4 regions of the Lysinibacillus sp. FSL L8-0126 genome follow, and region 4 is predicted to be linked to each of the others. Evidence: riboswitches for the same ligand, from Rfam matches in the RefSeq annotation. Region 4 holds a riboswitch; each other region holds the start of a gene.
What was found. A riboswitch is a leader RNA that binds a small molecule or an ion and turns the genes downstream of it on or off. The one in region 4 is predicted to bind S-adenosylmethionine.

Region 1 (4,201 bases), 1.2 Mb from region 4:
TTTATTCAAATGAAAAATGTCCTTCTTACCGTCGCATAATTTTTCTTGATAGCTTATTCCCAATCCACTGCGCAATTTGTACAAGAATAATAAGAATAATAACGGTCACAAGCATGACACTTCCATCAAAGCGTTGATAACCATATGTCATTGCAATATGACCTAAACCGCCTCCGCCAACTGTACCAGCCATTGCAGAGAAATCTATTAAACCGACTGTCACAAACGTTAAGCCTAAAATTAACGGTCCAAGTGCCTCTGGAATTAATACAGTAAAAATAATTTGTAGAGGACTTGCTCCCATTGCCTTTGCGGCTTCAATTACCCCAGGGTCAATGCTAACTAAGTTATTCTCTACTACTCTCGCAATACCAAATGATGAGGCAATCGTCATCGGAAAGATTGCTGCCCACGTACCAATCGTTGTTCCAACAACCATTCTTGTTAATGGGCTAATGGCCACTAGAAAAATAATAAATGGAACTGGGCGAATAATATTAATTAAAAAATTTAACAATTGAAACACGAATTTGTTCTCTAAAATATTTCCTTTTCGTGTCACATATAGTAGTAAACCTATTGTTATACCAAGAATAGAACCGAAGATAAGGGTTATAATAACCATTAAAATCGTTTCACCCGTAGATTCAAAAATACGGGGCCAAAAAGTCGTCCAATCAACCTTCATTGAATTTTACCTCCTCAACAGTTACAATGTCTTGTAATTCAGTAAGAACACTAGGTATTTTATCGCTATGTCCCTCAAATGAGACGAGCAAGTTCCCATAGAACTTCTCCTGAATTTCTCGGACAGAGCCATAGACGATATTAACGTCCACATCAAATTTTCTTGTTACGCGAGAAAGGATAGGATCGCTAGCAATATCACCTTTAAAAATAACACGGTATAAATTTTTGCCGCCTTTTTTTCTCCATTCCTCTAATAGAGATGCAGATGGTCGATCTTGCTGAACCGATTGAATAAACCGTTGAGTCGTTAAATGCTGTGGATTTGTAAAAATATCAAAAACTGAATTAGATTCAATTACTGCTCCATTTTCCATGACTGCTACTCTGTCACATATTTGTTGGATGACATTCATCTCATGTGTGATTAGCAAAATAGTGATTCCTAAATCCTTGTTTACTTTTTTGAGAAGGCGGAGAATTTCCCCAGTTGTATCTGGATCGAGCGCTGAGGTTGCTTCATCACAAATTAATATATCAGGGGAGGTAGCAAGCGCCCTCGCAATGCCAACCCGCTGTTTTTGGCCTCCAGATAATTGCTCAGGGTAATCGTTCGCTTTTTCTGTAAGACCAACAAAACTAAGAAGTTCTGCAACTCTTTCATTAATTTCTTTTTTAGGCACTCCCGCCAGCTTAAGTGGATAGGCTACATTTCCAGCTACCGTTCTTGAGGAGAATAAGTTGAAATTTTGAAAAATCATGCCGATTCTTCTTCTCAGCTTTCTTACCTCTTTTGGTGTGAGCGAATTAATATCAACACCTTGTACTTGAACAGTGCCATGGGTTGGACTTTCTAATAGATTCACAAGTCGCAATAATGTGCTCTTTCCTGCACCACTAAATCCAATAATTCCAAAAATCTCTCCCTGCTGAATGGAAAGAGATACATCTTTCACTGCATTCACTTCACGATCACCAAATTTAAAGGTTTTCGCTACATTCTGAAATTCAATCATTTACTTGCTCAACTCCCTATTTAAAAATAAAGAACAAAAAGGACCTTCCTTTTGTTCTTATCGATTAAGAAAAAAGGAAGGTCCCCACTATTGAAGAAACTACTTCCTTCTCATCTTTCAAATGTAAGTACATTTGCAGGAATTGGCACGGTATTATGTTAATAACCCGCTGCCGAGACTTCATTGGGCCTGTCCCTCAGTCTCTCTGGATAAGAAGAAATTATCGTATTTAATTGTCTGTTAAGATTTAAACAATACTATAATGCTTGATGAATTATATGTCAACATTTCTTTTAAAAAGTTTTATTAGAAAAATAAATCCATTTACTGTTATAACAGCAGGAGTACATTGGTAGCTGCGTTTTTTCTAGTGAAATAATTTATGCTTATGTTACTGAGGATGTCAATGAGCAGGCAGCCATAAAAAGGTTCAATTTGAAAATTGCCTACTTCCAAATTGAACCTTTCCGTTATTCTAAAACGCCCTTTTCTCGTAAACTAGCAATTTGTTCATCATTATAGCCAAGTGCAGTTAATACTTCTTCATTATGCTCTCCAAGCTTGGCACCGACATACTTGTACTCAGGCTCAGTGCCATCAAATTTAAAGGCAGAAGCAATTTGCTGTTGCATGGTGCCATCGCTTTTTGGAATATCGACGATCATGCCGCGAGCCTTCAACTGTGGATGCTCACATGCTTCTGGAAAAGTGAGTACAGGCTCTACACAACCTTCAAAATCCTCGTTAAATACCTCAAGCCATTCCTCATATGTCTTTGATAGAAAGGCATCATGAACAGCCTCTTTAAAGCGTATTTGCGTATAGTAAGAATCATTAAAGGTATTATCAATCAACTCAGGAATGTCGAGTGCTTCACAGAGCAGTTTACGAAATTGAGGTTCTAAGCTACCGACAGAGAAGAAGCGTCCATCTTTTGTTTTGTAAAAATCATAGTAACTGCCTCCGTTTAAAATTTCTTGCTCTGGCTGTGGTACACGACCACCCCCAATAAACGCAGCACCATACATAGCATTCAGCGAAAAGACAGCATCTGTCATACTAATATCTATGAATTGTCCTTCGCCTGTTTTTTCACGATGAAGGGCAGCAGCCAGTACCCCAATTGCGGCATGCATTGTCCCTCCAGCTATATCAGCTAGTTGAACTCCCATGGAGACAGGCTTTTTATCCTTATGGCGTGAATAATCGAGTAAGCCTGCTAAAGATAAATAGTTATTATCGTGTCCAGGTCGATTGCTATAAGGTCCAGTTTGTCCGTAACCAGTAATCGCACAATAGATAACCTTTGGATTTATTTCCTTTAGAGCTTCATAGCCAATGCCAAGGCGTTGCATGACACCAGGCCGAAAACCTTCGATAATAACGTCATACTCTTGCACCAGTGATTTTACAATGTCTATAGCCTCTGGTGATTTAAGATTTAATGTAATTGATTTTTTAGATCGATTTAAATGTTGATGAATGTAAGCCTCATGATCTTCATCATAGGGAGGCATAATTCGTGTTAAATCAACGCGCTTTGAAGATTCAACATGGATGACATCTGCTCCTAAATCAGCAAAAATCATTGTCGCCATTGGCCCTGGTAGTAATGCAGAAAAATCGAGAATTTTTAACCCTTGTAAAATGCCCAAATCTTCCAACCCCTTTTTGTGTAGGCTACACGACCATCCCATTGATGGAAGCGTAGCGCTTTTCTCATAATCCCCATTGTGTGAAAAGCGTAACGTTCGATTCTGTATTAATACAGTTTATTTTATTTTAAAGAGTATTATAACAGAATAGACCTTAACTTGCCTATGCTATTTTTCATTATAAAATAAACATTTCAACTTTCATATGTCAGAATAACAATAAAAGTAAAAAAATTTAGAATTTAGATTTTTTATCAAATTTCAGACAATAGTTGTCAGTTGTTAGAATATTTAATTTAAGAAAATAAATTGTAGAATTTTGTTTACTAGCTAGCTATATGATACGACCCTTTTTATTGATACAATCCTAGTGGTGTATTGGATTCTTCTTACGCAATTTGGAAATGATACTATTACCCCATTTATTAATAAAGTATCTCTCAAAAAATACATATAAAATTAACGTAAATAGGAGAGAAGAAATGAAATCACATCAATTAAAACTAAAGCATTTAATTATGGGAGTTGCGATGGCAGCATTCTTTTTCACGAGCCTTGGTAGTGTTTGGGGCGGATACAGAATGAATATTGACTCGATAAAGGAAAATACACTAGAAACGAATAGGGTTTATGCTCAAAAATTGGCATCTACTGCGGATTCTTATCTACATGAATCTTTCCAAATATTAGGTTATAGTGCAACTCAGATACAAGCAAAGATGGACGATGCGCAAGCATTGAATCAGGAAACAGAACGTTTGAGATTGCAAAATCAAATGTTTAATTCTGTAGTAATAACAAATGCAGAAGGATTGGTTTTATCCGTCTCTCCACCATCTATTG
Region 2 (4,201 bases), 700 kb from region 4:
GTTTGTCAAAATACTTTCATACTTTTCATTAAGTATAAGGAATGAATTAAATGTTTGTGATTCTAAAGTACTGTTTTATAAAGGCGGCTTAAGATGAATTATAATATCATATTTTTTGATATGGATGGAACACTGATTAATTACGAGGATGGCTGTGTGGAAGAAAGCACAAAGAAGGCCATTCAACTTTTGCAGGAGAGAGGAATTCACCTTGTAGCGGCTACAGGAAGACCTTTATCGATGTGTCAGGAGATACAAGCGCTAGGGATTGAAACCTTTATTACAGCAAATGGGGCATATGTGAAACACAAGGATTTAATCATACATAAAACACCTATTGCTAAAGATATTGTTCAAAATGTACAAGCTTTTGCACGTGAACAGCAGCATAGCCTCACATTTTTTACAGAGCAACTATCGATGAATGGCATTCAGCATCCAGCTGCTTTCAATGCGATGCAGGCAACTCTATCTTTACGAAATTTTCCGGTTGTGAATGAAAAAATTGTGGATGAAGAAGTTTTTCTCATGTGTCTATATGCAGATGAGGAGGCTGAAAAAAGATATGCTAGCCAATTTCCGCATATATTTTGGCAGCGATAGCATCCTTATATTGTGAATGTATTACAGCAGGATGTTGCCAAATCGATAGCTGTTGAAGCGGTACTAGACCATTTTAACATTGGTCCTGAGAATGCTATTGCTTTTGGAGGTGGGGATAATGATATTGATATGTTAGAGCATGTAGGGCTAGGTATCGCTATGGGAAATGGTAGCGCAGCTCTAAAAGCAGTTGCGAATTTTGTTACAAAGAGTTCCACTGAAGGTGGTATTGACTTTGCTTTACGGCAGTTTCAAATGATATAAAGCTGCTGAAGGTCTTAAAGTCGATGCTTCAGGTTCTCTTAGATCTATTGAAGGAACTTGTTAATCAATGCGTTTTAATAAATTTTGGGTGGGGTGTTATATGGCACATCATGTGCAATCTCTAATTGAACATTACGGGTATTTGGGTATTATCGTGATCCTAATTGGAGGAATTGTTGGGTTGCCACTACCTGATGAGGTCTTTCTAACATATGTTGGCTACAGTGTTTATATAGAAAGCCTTGAACACATTCCCGCTTTAGTAAGTGCAATGATTGGTGCAGTTGGCGGTATTACCTTAAGCTACTATATCGGCTATCGTTTTGGCTTACCATTATTGCAGAAATATGGACCCAAAATTCATATTACGGAGCAAAAAATTGATTTTACAAAACAACTGTTTACTAAAATTGGGCCAACTTTATTATTAATAGGCTATTTTATACCTGGTGTACGGCATCTGACAGCCTATATTGCGGCAATTAATAATTATCCATATAGAAAGTTTGCTTTTTTTGCCTATACAGGGGCATTTATCTGGACTTTCACATTTATAACGTTAGGGAGGATGCTTGGGGAGAAGTGGCGGTTTGTTGGTTATTATTTATCCCATTATAGTATTTATCTTATCCTATTGTTTGGCCTCGTAATGCTCATCGTTTACTATCTATTCAAAAAAAGAAATATACGAAAATAAAGGTCTGTATGATTCAACATATGAATCGTACAGACCTTTGTGTTATGGCAAAATAGCAAATGAGCGTACAGGGAATCCAGATGCCTTTTCAGGCTTAGGGACGATATTGAAGATAATTGCCCCCTTCGCAGGTAGCTTGTCCAAGTTCGTCATCAACTCAATTTGATAGATGTTTTGTTCAAGCACGAAGTATTCGCCATCTAGCTTACCATTTTTGTGAAAATCAGCGGCTGAATCAGTATCAAATGTTTCATGGCCAAGTGCACTTATTTGACGTTCCTTCAATAAAAATTGTAATGCCTCTAAGCCCCAGCCTGGTATATGGTTATGTCCATCCATATCTTGGTTACTAAATGCCTCTTTATCTGGCCAGCGCTTACTCCAATCTGTACGTAGCGCTACAAAGGTACCTGCTTCAATTACTCCATGTTGTGCTTCAAAATCAAAAATATCTTGCACACTTAGCGAGAAGTCATGATTGTTAGCAGCTTCTCGTGATTTATCAATGACGACAAGAGGAAGAACTAGTTCTTTTAGTTCTAATTCTTCTAGATAGCGGGAGTCTCGCACAAAATGAATGGGTGGGTCGATATGTGTGCCATATTGTCCTGGGAACGTGAATTGTTGTGCGAAGAACCCGTCATCATGAGAGAATAATGTTTCAAATTTAGCATCTTCAAACATAAAAAAATGTGGGGAATTAGGGCCGAATGTATGTGTTAAATCAACCCATTGTTTTGATTTTAATAATTGTAATGCTTGTAAAAGTTGGTTTGACATTGATTTCACTGCTTTCTGTTAAAATTAGTAGAACATAAAAAAGAGTCCCCTTAGAAGAGGACTCCAGAATAAGCAACGGTAGTTCTTCTTCTCATCTTTCAGGCTTAAAATTTTGCCAATTGGAATTAGCACCATACTGTTGAGCTGGTTGCTGAGACTTCATCGGGCCAATCCCTCCGTCTCTCTCGATAAGAAAAGTGATATAAGAATTTTCAGAAATAATAATAAAAACACTTTAGCATAGAATTTTATAGTTTACAAGTTCGATAGAGATATAAGGGTAAATTTTTTTACCAACTTAAATTTATGGTTATGCCACAACAACCATTATCCATAAGACGTATTCTGAAATTGTCTGGTGTATAATTTGCATCAAATTTCATCGTAATGCCTGTTGATGTGATTAATTTATCAACCTCTGTTTTATTTGAAAGCTGTGCAGCATTCATTAGATCATGTGCAAATTGTTGAGAGCTATCAATTTTATCCGTAAGCAATTGAGCCTGTTGCATGATCGCCTTTATCCGTGTAGCTGACATTTTTAATTTATGTGTGTCGACAGGTGGAAAGGGGGTAGTGTTCGGCATTGCCAAATGTTGAGGAATAGGTCTAACGGCAAGCTGCTGGGCAAGTGGCGACGTTGGGTAATGATAAGGATGAACAAAGTACGGATAAGGATTGTAATACAATGTAATTCCTCCTATCCTATAGCTGATATCTTATCTTATGTAGCTAAACGTCTTTAGGTGTTATTTTGCAGTGCAATGTCTGTCCTAATCATTTAAAAAGGAAGCCAAAGTGAGCTTCCTCTTTTAGCCGAGAACATGTAAGACATCATCAATTTTTTTACTATGAGACAGAATACCGTAATTCATCCATGTTAAAAAATCCACTTCATATACACAGTTGGTTTTAACTGCAGCTAGATTTTTCCACATAGAAGTTTTTAAAATCGTACGCTCCTCGTTCTCGTAAATGGAATGTTGTTTATCAAAAGTAATAAATAAATGATCCGCATCTAATTGCAGCAATTGATCAAATGTCAGTGGTGCTTTACGTTGATTGTGCGGAATACTCCAGACAAGTGGATGTGGCATTAAACCGAGGTCACGATATAAAATTGGCCCCGTATAGCCACATTCAGGACCCGCATATAGAGTAATGCCAATAGCTGAAATGCGGAGAAATGCCACACTTTGCCCATAAACGGATTTACTAAGAATTCCTTTTGCTTGCTGTACCTTATCCTCATATTGTAGGATCACGTCTTGCATCAAGGCGGTTTTTCCTGTTAAATCAGCAATCTTAAACAAAGTAGACTGCCAGTTCTCTCCAGGATGTGAGATATGACAGATGGGAGCTACTTCATTTAAATGATGACAGGATTCCCATCGCTCTATACCTGCATCTAGCATAATTAATGTTGGTTTATAGTGAAGGAGTCGATCCATTTCTCCATTTTGTACATCGATATCAGGCACTTCTTGAAGACCTAAATAGTCTTGTTTTCCCCATTTTGGATGACTGAATTGAGCAATTGGTGTAATCCCAAGGGCGACAAAGAAGTCTTCTAAGAATGGTGCAAATACACGTAGATTGCTGCTTTGGTTTCTTCTATATTGTCCTGGAGAGATGCCGACATGTTCTTTAAAACGACGATTGAAATAATACTCATTATTAAATCCGATAGACTGACTAATTTCAAATACCCGATCATTTGTTGTCATTAATAATTGCTTGGCTTTTTCAATGCGAATGTTATTTAAATAGTGAAGAGGGATTTGCCCTGTAATCTCTTTGAACATACGGGTATAATTCCATCTTGGAACATCAGCTAGCTCTGCCAACTGCTCGACA
Region 3 (4,201 bases), 130 kb from region 4:
CAATTTCGAGTTTGTCGTGTTTCCGTAATTTTATCTTTCTCAGCTGTCATAATGAGCATAGGCATATTCGGAAATTCACCTTTTGGAAGCATCACTAAATTTTTCATCATCTGCTGAAGCTCTCGATACCATTTCACTGAAACGACTGACATGAATGGTACCTCATCTTTCATTTCGTCCCTACCTTCAACATTGCGTGTAAGGTTCTCATATGAAATATTGTGAGTCATTTTAACATTTGCAGTCAATGCACTTAGACTCGTTAAAGCATTTGATAATTTACCTGGTAAAAGCTTTAATTGCAGCCACGGTGATGTCAAAATAATCCCTGCACATTCATATTGCTTCTTTTGCATTGTGTGAAGAACTAACGTTGCTCCAAGCCCATGTCCTATTACAAAAGTTGGTAAATTATATGAAAAAGCATTCTCAATCAGATTTCTTGTATATTTATTGTACAATTTGAAGTCCTCATCATGGACACGAGCAAACCTTGCATTCACGCCATGATTAGGTAAATCTCCCATGACTATGTGGAAGCCTTCCAATCTTAATTTCTCTATCAGCCATGCATACCATCGGTGATTTTCATATGCACCATGAACTATAGCAATCACAGCCTTTGCTTGTCCTTCAGCTTCCCATTTCCACATTCACATAGTCCTCCTAAAAAATAATTACACATTGATTATATCGAAATAAATAGCTCATTTTAATTTTATATTTCCATAAAGTTGCGTATTTGATACGATAATACTACATTATAGAAAGAATTGAGGCGATTTTCATGATTTATCCATTTAAAGATAAAATGCCAAAGATCGATCCATCTGTCTTCATTGCTGATTACGCAACTGTTACGGGCGACGTAACAATTGGTGCTGAAACAACCATTTGGTTTAATACGGTCATTCGTGGTGATGTTTCCCCAACCATTATTGGGAAACGTGTCAGTATCCAAGATCTTTGTTGCTTACATCAAAGCCCAAAATTTCCGCTAATTATTGAAGATGAGGTAACAGTTGGACACCAAGTCACTTTACATAGCTGTACAATTCGCAAAAATGCTTTAATTGGTATGGGCTCCATTATATTAGACGGGGCAGAGATTGGAGAGGGTGCATTTATTGGGGCAGGAAGCCTAGTACCTCCTGGTAAAGTCATTCCTCCGAATAGTTTAGCATTAGGTCGTCCGGCAAAAGTAGTCCGTGAATTAAATGCAGAAGATAAAGAGGATATGGAACGTATCGTGCGCGAATATGCAGAAAAAGGACAATATTATAAATCCCTTCAGAAGTAAACAATATACACAAAAATTCAATATTAACGAAAAAAATACCTCGCATTTCCGTGTAACCAAAATGTTCACGGATCGTAGCGAGGGATTTTTTGTAAAACAAAGGGGACAATATTGCCCCTTTCCTTTTTAATACATTAGAATAATTTTCTAATGTCTTCATTACTTTAGCTCAATAGTTTATAGATGTGCCTTTTCTCGTAGAGCATCTGCTTTATCGATTTGTTCCCATGGTACATTTAAATCTGTACGACCAAAATGACCATAAGCTGCCGTTTGTTTATAAATCGGACGACGTAAATCTAGCATTTTAATAATACCTGCTGGACGTAAATCAAATAGCTCACGTACCCACTCTACGATTGCGCTTTCTTTCACTTTACCTGTACCAAATGTGTCAACCGCAATGGAAACTGGTTGAGCCACACCAATCGCATAGGCAAGTTGTACCTCAGCGCGTTCTGCCAAGCCAGCTGCTACAATGTTTTTTGCTACATAACGTGCCGCATAAGCCGCTGAACGGTCTACCTTTGTTGCATCCTTACCAGAGAATGCGCCACCACCGTGACGTGCATAACCACCGTATGTATCAACAATGATTTTACGTCCTGTTAAACCAGCGTCCCCTTTAGGTCCACCGATAACAAAACGGCCAGTCGGGTTAATAAAGTATTTCGTGTTTGCATCTAATAATTCACTTGGCACAACGGGTGCAATAACAAATTCTTTCAGATCAGCTTGAATTTGTTCAAGTGTTGCTTCTTCATCATGTTGTGTTGAAATAACAATTGTATCCACTCGCACAGGTACATTATTGTCATCATATTCAATCGTTACTTGTGTTTTTCCATCAGGACGTAAATACGCTAATTCACCTGATTTACGAACTTCTGTTAATCGGCGTGCTAATTTATGTGCTAAGCTGATTGGCAATGGCATTAGTTCAGGTGTTTCATTACATGCATAACCAAACATTAGACCTTGGTCACCAGCACCAATTGCTTCAATATCAGCATCTGTCATAGAGCCTTCACGAGCCTCTAAAGCTTGGTCAACACCTTGTGCAATATCAGGCGATTGTTCGCCAATAGCTACAAGCACCGCTAGATTTTCAGCATCAAAGCCATATTTACCACGTGTATAGCCAATTTCTGCTACAGTATCACGAACGATACCTTTAATATCAACGTAAGTAGAAGTAGTTATTTCTCCTGCTACTAATACTAATCCTGTTGTGACAGTTGTTTCACACGCTACACGTGCATTTGGATCTTCTGCTAAAATAGCATCTAAAATGGCATCCGAGATTTGATCACAAATCTTATCTGGATGTCCTTCTGTTACACTCTCTGATGTAAACAGTCGACGGTTTGTCATTTGGTTTTCCTCCTATTACTCTTACAAAAAGTAGTTGTGTATGAATACGGTACTCATTACCCATGTCAAGTCCGCTCCTAAGGATTGAACTCTCAAGCCGTTACTGCTGCTTTTAACACGAGGATTTCGAAAGATCTGTCATTATAATAAGGAAAGAACTACATATACTTACCTTTACATTCTTTTTTAGCAATAAAAAAATCCTTTACTCACGTTACTGCACATGAGGAAAGGAATAATGACTTCGTAACCTTTCACTCTTATCGTTCAAGGGATGTTCCCTTGCATCAGGTTGGCACCAACGCATGCTGTGAAATAAAACATGCAGGTTGCCGGGTTTCACAGGGCCTGACCCTCCACCAGCTCGGGATAAGAGTATCCGTTCATTTTCATGTTACTGAAAAGGTTGAACGTTGTCAAATATTTTCTTATGTATTACTGTATAGAAAGGAAGGAACTGATTACACAAAAACTTTTCATACTTGGATGATGATGTAAATAGAAGCAAATTAATCCCTACAACATACCTAGCTACTTGTGGTAACATATGTGTGGCTCAATTTTTGCGCCTAATTACAGTAGGATTGATCGGATTCTACTCGAAAAACATTATTTTTTGTCAGTTTATTGAAAAGTGATAAAAACTCTAAAATAATTTCTTAATTAGTATAGATTATTTAAGCAATTGTGTTATACTATTTTTGAAATTAAGAAAAAATCCCTCTAAATCAAGGGAATACTATAAAAAAGGATGGTATTTAATCGATGAATTCAGTAGAAATTGCAAACGAACTGAAGGAATTATTAAACGGCGGTAACATTAATGTTCAACTTTCAGTACCACAATTAGCAGAAAAAGCTACATCTCGTGGTGAAGCAATGTTAACAGTAGATGGCGCAGTTCGTGCAGAAACTGGCAAATACACTGGTCGTTCACCTAAAGATAAATATACGGTAGAAGAAGAAAGCACAAAAGATCAAATTGACTGGGGTAAAGTCAACCAACCGATTTCTTCTGAAGTGTTCGATAACTTATATGTAAAAGTAATAAAATATTTAAAAGAACGTGACGAGTTATTCGTATTTAAAGGCTTCGCAGGTGCTGACAAAGATTCACAATTAAGCATCCAAGTAATTAATGAATACGCTTGGCACAACCTTTTTGCTCATCAATTATTTATCCGTCCAACTGAAGAAGAATTAGCTTCTCATGTTGCAGACTTCACTGTCATCTCTGCTCCTAACTTTAAAGCAGACCCTGCAGTTGATGGTACTGCTTCTGAAACTTTCATCATAGTATCACTTGAAAAGAAAATGATCTTAATCGGTGGTACTGAATATGCTGGTGAAATGAAAAAATCTATTTTTGGTATCATGAACTACTTATTACCACAGCAAGGTATCCTTTCAATGCACTGTTCAGCAAACGTTGGTGAAGCTGGCGATGTGGCATTATTCTTCGGTCTATCTGGTACTGGTAAAACGACATTATCCGCTGATCCAGATCGTAAGCTAATTGGTGACGAT
Region 4 (4,201 bases):
CTTCACCGTTATGAGATCACCAATCCATTGAATGATAAATACAACTACTAAGATCAGAATAGTTGCCATTAATGTTACATCTTGGCGGTTTCGTTGGAAGCCGTCTAGGAAAGCTAAGTTACCAAGACCACCTGCACCGATAATCCCTGCCATTGCAGTATAACCAACGAGGGCAACAGCCGTTACAGTAATCCCTGAAATTAGTGCTGGTAAAGATTCAGGGATCAGTACTTTCCAAATAATTGTGGATGTTTTTGCCCCCATTGAACGGGCTGCTTCAATGACACCTTTATCTATTTCACGTAACGCAATCAATACCATACGAGCGTAGAACGGGGCTGCACCAATAATTAGAGCAGGTAATGCCGCATTTGCTCCCCGAATCGTACCAAGTAAGAATTTCGTAAATGGAATTAATAAAATAATTAACACGATAAATGGGATGGAGCGGAAAATATTAACGATTGAACCCGTTAAAAAGTTAACCATTTTATTAGCCCATAGCTGATTAGGGCTTGTTAAAAATAGAACGATCCCAATGACTAACCCAAGAATAAATGTGACAACTGTAGAAATTGCCGTCATGTACAATGTTTCATACATAGCTTGCCACATATTTTCCCAGTCTACGTTTGGAAAAAGATTAGTTAGCATTTGCGATCACCTCCGTTTGTACTTCGACTGTATTTAAATAACGAAGGGCTTCAGCCACATTTGTTTTCGAGCCATCAATTTGCACAATCAGTGTACCGTATGCACCGTTTTTCGTTTGCGAAATATTACCATGAACAATGCTTACTTCTACATCAAATTGTTTCACAAGATGTGAGATAACCGGCTGCTCGGTCTTTTCACCAACAAAAATCAGTTTGACAAGTTGTCCAGTTGGATAATTTGTTTTGATTTGTGCCACCGTATCCTGTGTTTCCTTTGTATCCGTAATCTGAGATACGAATTTTTTAGTAATAGCCGCTTGTGGTGCTTGGAAAACTTGCAATACCTCACCACGTTCCACTATTTCGCCTGCCTCCATGACCGCTACACGATGACAAATTTTGCGGATGACATGCATTTCATGGGTAATCAAAACGATTGTTAAGCCTAAACGTTCATTGATATCAACGAGTAAATCAAGAATGGCATCCGTCGTTTCAGGATCGAGTGCGGAAGTCGCCTCATCACATAGTAAAACCTCTGGATTATTCGCTAATGCACGGGCAATCCCTACACGCTGCTTTTGTCCACCAGAAAGCTGGGATGGATATGCCCTGTCACGTCCCTCTAGACCAACAAGTGCAATTAATTCCTTTACTCGTGCTTCACGTTGAGCCTTTGAAACACCTGCTATTTCTAGAGGAAATGCAATATTTTCGGCAACTGTTCTAGACCAAAGTAAATTGAAATGTTGGAAAATCATACTTACCTTTTGTCTAGCTGCTCTAAGCTTTTGCCCTTTAATCGATGAAAATTCTTGACTGTTCACCGTTACTGTTCCTGTTGTCGGTTTCTCTAAACCGTTTAATAAACGAATCATGGTACTCTTACCAGCGCCACTATAGCCGATAATGCCAAAAATTTCACCTTTATTGATGGTAAGGTTGACGTCTTTGACTGCCGTTAATTCGCCATTTGCTGTTTTGTACTTCTTCGTAATATTTTGAAGCTGGATCATAGCGAATACTCCTTTTCTCATATAGAAAACCCCTTCACTCACAGACAAGTAGAAGGGGTCACGTATAATAACGTTAAACCGTTCTCTCATCTTTCAAAGAAAAATCTTTGAGTGATTTGGCACCTTTTCACTTTGTGATGGTTGCCGGGCTTCATAGGGCACTTCCCTCCGCCACTCTTTATAAGAGTTCGATATATTTAATGTTTTAGTAATATATTTGATACTTTACCACGCTAGTAAAGTTCAGTCAATTGATTTTTTTAACAATTCGTATAAAAATGGTACGGATTGAAAAGCATAAATCTTATCTGTCACTTTTCCGCCATCACTAACAAGTAAACACGGAACACTTTCAATTTGATGCTCAACAGCAACATGCTCTAAAAAATTTATATTCGCTTTACCTATTGGTAGCTGTGGCAGTAATTGTTCAATAATGGCCATCATTTTAGATGCCACTGCACACGTTCCACACATCGGTGTATATAAATAAAATGCAGCTTTCTGTCCCGACTGTTTAGCCGTTTCCCACTGCTCTTTTGACCATTCTTCCATTTCCTCACGCAACCTTACAAAATATATTCATTATGGATTGAAAAATGTGCACGCAGTAATATCATCGCTAACACTTTTCTTGGTGTCGTCTCTACTTCCTTATAGGTTGGCATTGTACGTAAATGCTCTGCCTCTGGATAATGTCTGTCCATTAATGCACGCAGCTTATCGCCTGAAGTATCTGCATCAAAAAAAGTAAATAGCTCACAGCTCTCATAGGGATCGAGCAGCTCTTCTAATTGATGCACACCAATTGTACCATTCGTACATAGTATTGTAACATTCTCATTTAAAATTGGCTCAATTTGTAGCTTATCTGAGCGTCCTTCTACTATTAAGCATTTTCCCTCGAACATTACGCCACCTCCATTTAGACATACCCACTTATAAGTCATTATATAACAAAAAACGCCGGTAGTTTCCGACGTTTTTCGATTATAGCTTGTCTTATTCAGCGATCATTTCTTCGTATTGCTCTGCTGTCATTAGTTTTTCAACTTCTGATGCATCAGCAGGCTCCACAACGATCATCCATGCTTTTTCATATGGTGATTCATTAACGAATTCTGGGCTATCTTCTAAATCTGCATTTACTTCAACTACAGTACCTGAGATTGGTGCATACAATTCAGAAACAGTTTTAACTGATTCTACGCTACCGAATGGATCATCTGTTTTGATTTCGTCGCCAACTTGTGGAAGCTCAACGAAAACGATATCTCCTAATTCAGATTGTGCGAAGTGAGTAATACCAATACGTACTTTTCCATCTTCTGTTTTTACCCATTCATGTTCTTCAGAATAACGTAAGTCTTTAGGTGTGCTCATGCAAAAAACCCCTCCATAAATATGTAATATATTCACTTTCAGTGTGCCATACTTCTCCTATAAAAACAAGATTCAATTACGTGCCAGCTTAATTGCAGTCCACAATTTTTTCAAGTTACTTGAAATACATCTCTGTTAAAAATTTGTGACATCTGCCGGTGACTTTATCTCGGTTAGAAGAGTCGTTCGATCCTGTTTAAATACGGCTATTTCCAAGTTTGCTCAAAATCTGATTCTTTAAACCCTAGCGTTACTTTTTGGCCATCCGTTACGATTGGACGTTTGATTAACATCCCATCAGAAGCAAGTAGCTCCAGCTGCTCATCTTCAGTCATTTCCGCTAGCTTGTCCTTTAAACCAAGCTCACGATATTTCATACCCGATGTATTAAAAAATTTCTTCAAAGGCAGTCCACTGGCATGCCAAATGGCTGTTATTTCATCCTTTGTTGGCGATTGCTCTACAATGTGTACCTCTTCATAGGAAACCTCATGATCATTTAACCACTTTTGTGCTTTTTTACATGTCGTACATTTCGGATAATGGATAAATTGAATCGTCATTAAAATGCTCCTCTACTGTCTTTTTCTGTAGTATACCATCATAATTGTTTCGAATGGTGGAACTTCTCTCATTTTCGTAAGCCTAACCATCCGTTTTGCTGTTCTATTCATCACTTTCTCTATTTTATACGTCAATCTAGCTGTTCTATCCGTCAGTTTCAAGCTTCTATCCATCTCTCATAAAAAAACCTAGCTATCCTCTTACAGATAGCTAAGTGAAAGTGTATGCTATTAAACAATATATTTTTCAGCTTCGATTAGTTTAACAGAAGCTTCACGTTTCTTCGCAATTAAGTTATAAGGATTATTGCGTGTTAATTTACGAAGTGCAGATAATGTCATACGTGCTGCATCGCCATCTGCTGAAGCAAGAATTGTGTCTTTTGCTTCCTTTTCGATTTCTGTGAATGCTTCTTGGCAGAAGATTTGCGTGTATAGCAATTTCTGCTGTGCTTTTTCAGCGCCATCACGAGCAATTGCCTTTTCTGTACGTAAGACAGCTGACTCCATTGCAAATAATTGATTAGCGATATTGGCAATATTCACTAATACCTCTTGCTCCTGATCAAGCTTCGCACCAAAG

Region 1: another riboswitch for S-adenosylmethionine. It lies ahead of MHI34_RS06290 (methionine ABC transporter ATP-binding protein); the one in region 4 lies ahead of MHI34_RS12240 (methionine ABC transporter ATP-binding protein).
Region 2: another riboswitch for S-adenosylmethionine. It lies ahead of MHI34_RS08820 (cyclase family protein); the one in region 4 lies ahead of MHI34_RS12240 (methionine ABC transporter ATP-binding protein).
Region 3: another riboswitch for S-adenosylmethionine. It lies ahead of metK (methionine adenosyltransferase); the one in region 4 lies ahead of MHI34_RS12240 (methionine ABC transporter ATP-binding protein).

What each region holds. Positions count from the first base shown of each region.
Region 1 covers NZ_CP152028.1:1,312,778-1,316,978, reverse strand. Annotated here, with positions in the region: gene MHI34_RS06295 (methionine ABC transporter permease) at 26-688, opposite strand; gene MHI34_RS06290 (methionine ABC transporter ATP-binding protein) at 678-1,703, opposite strand; SAM riboswitch class I at 1,811-1,919, opposite strand; gene MHI34_RS06285 (CaiB/BaiF CoA-transferase family protein) at 2,174-3,358, opposite strand; gene MHI34_RS06280 (sensor domain-containing diguanylate cyclase) at 3,841-4,201, shown strand, end outside.
Region 2 covers NZ_CP152028.1:1,809,110-1,813,310, forward strand. Annotated here, with positions in the region: partial or broken gene MHI34_RS08810 (Cof-type HAD-IIB family hydrolase) at 94-867, shown strand; gene MHI34_RS08815 (DedA family protein) at 968-1,564, shown strand; gene MHI34_RS08820 (cyclase family protein) at 1,607-2,344, opposite strand; SAM riboswitch class I at 2,433-2,539, opposite strand; gene MHI34_RS08825 (hypothetical protein) at 2,635-3,033, opposite strand; gene MHI34_RS08830 (helix-turn-helix domain-containing protein) at 3,157-4,201, opposite strand, start outside.
Region 3 covers NZ_CP152028.1:2,639,383-2,643,583, reverse strand. Annotated here, with positions in the region: gene MHI34_RS13080 (alpha/beta hydrolase) at 1-653, opposite strand, end outside; gene MHI34_RS13075 (gamma carbonic anhydrase family protein) at 788-1,300, shown strand; gene metK (methionine adenosyltransferase) at 1,478-2,674, opposite strand; SAM riboswitch class I at 2,932-3,050, opposite strand; gene pckA (phosphoenolpyruvate carboxykinase (ATP)) at 3,440-4,201, shown strand, end outside.
Region 4 covers NZ_CP152028.1:2,505,216-2,509,416, reverse strand. Annotated here, with positions in the region: gene MHI34_RS12245 (methionine ABC transporter permease) at 1-654, opposite strand, end outside; gene MHI34_RS12240 (methionine ABC transporter ATP-binding protein) at 644-1,672, opposite strand; SAM riboswitch class I at 1,756-1,859, opposite strand; gene MHI34_RS12235 (thioredoxin family protein) at 1,916-2,227, opposite strand; gene MHI34_RS12230 (TOPRIM domain-containing protein) at 2,242-2,583, opposite strand; gene gcvH (glycine cleavage system protein GcvH) at 2,675-3,055, opposite strand; gene MHI34_RS12220 (arsenate reductase family protein) at 3,262-3,618, opposite strand; gene MHI34_RS12215 (acyl-CoA dehydrogenase family protein) at 3,850-4,201, opposite strand, start outside.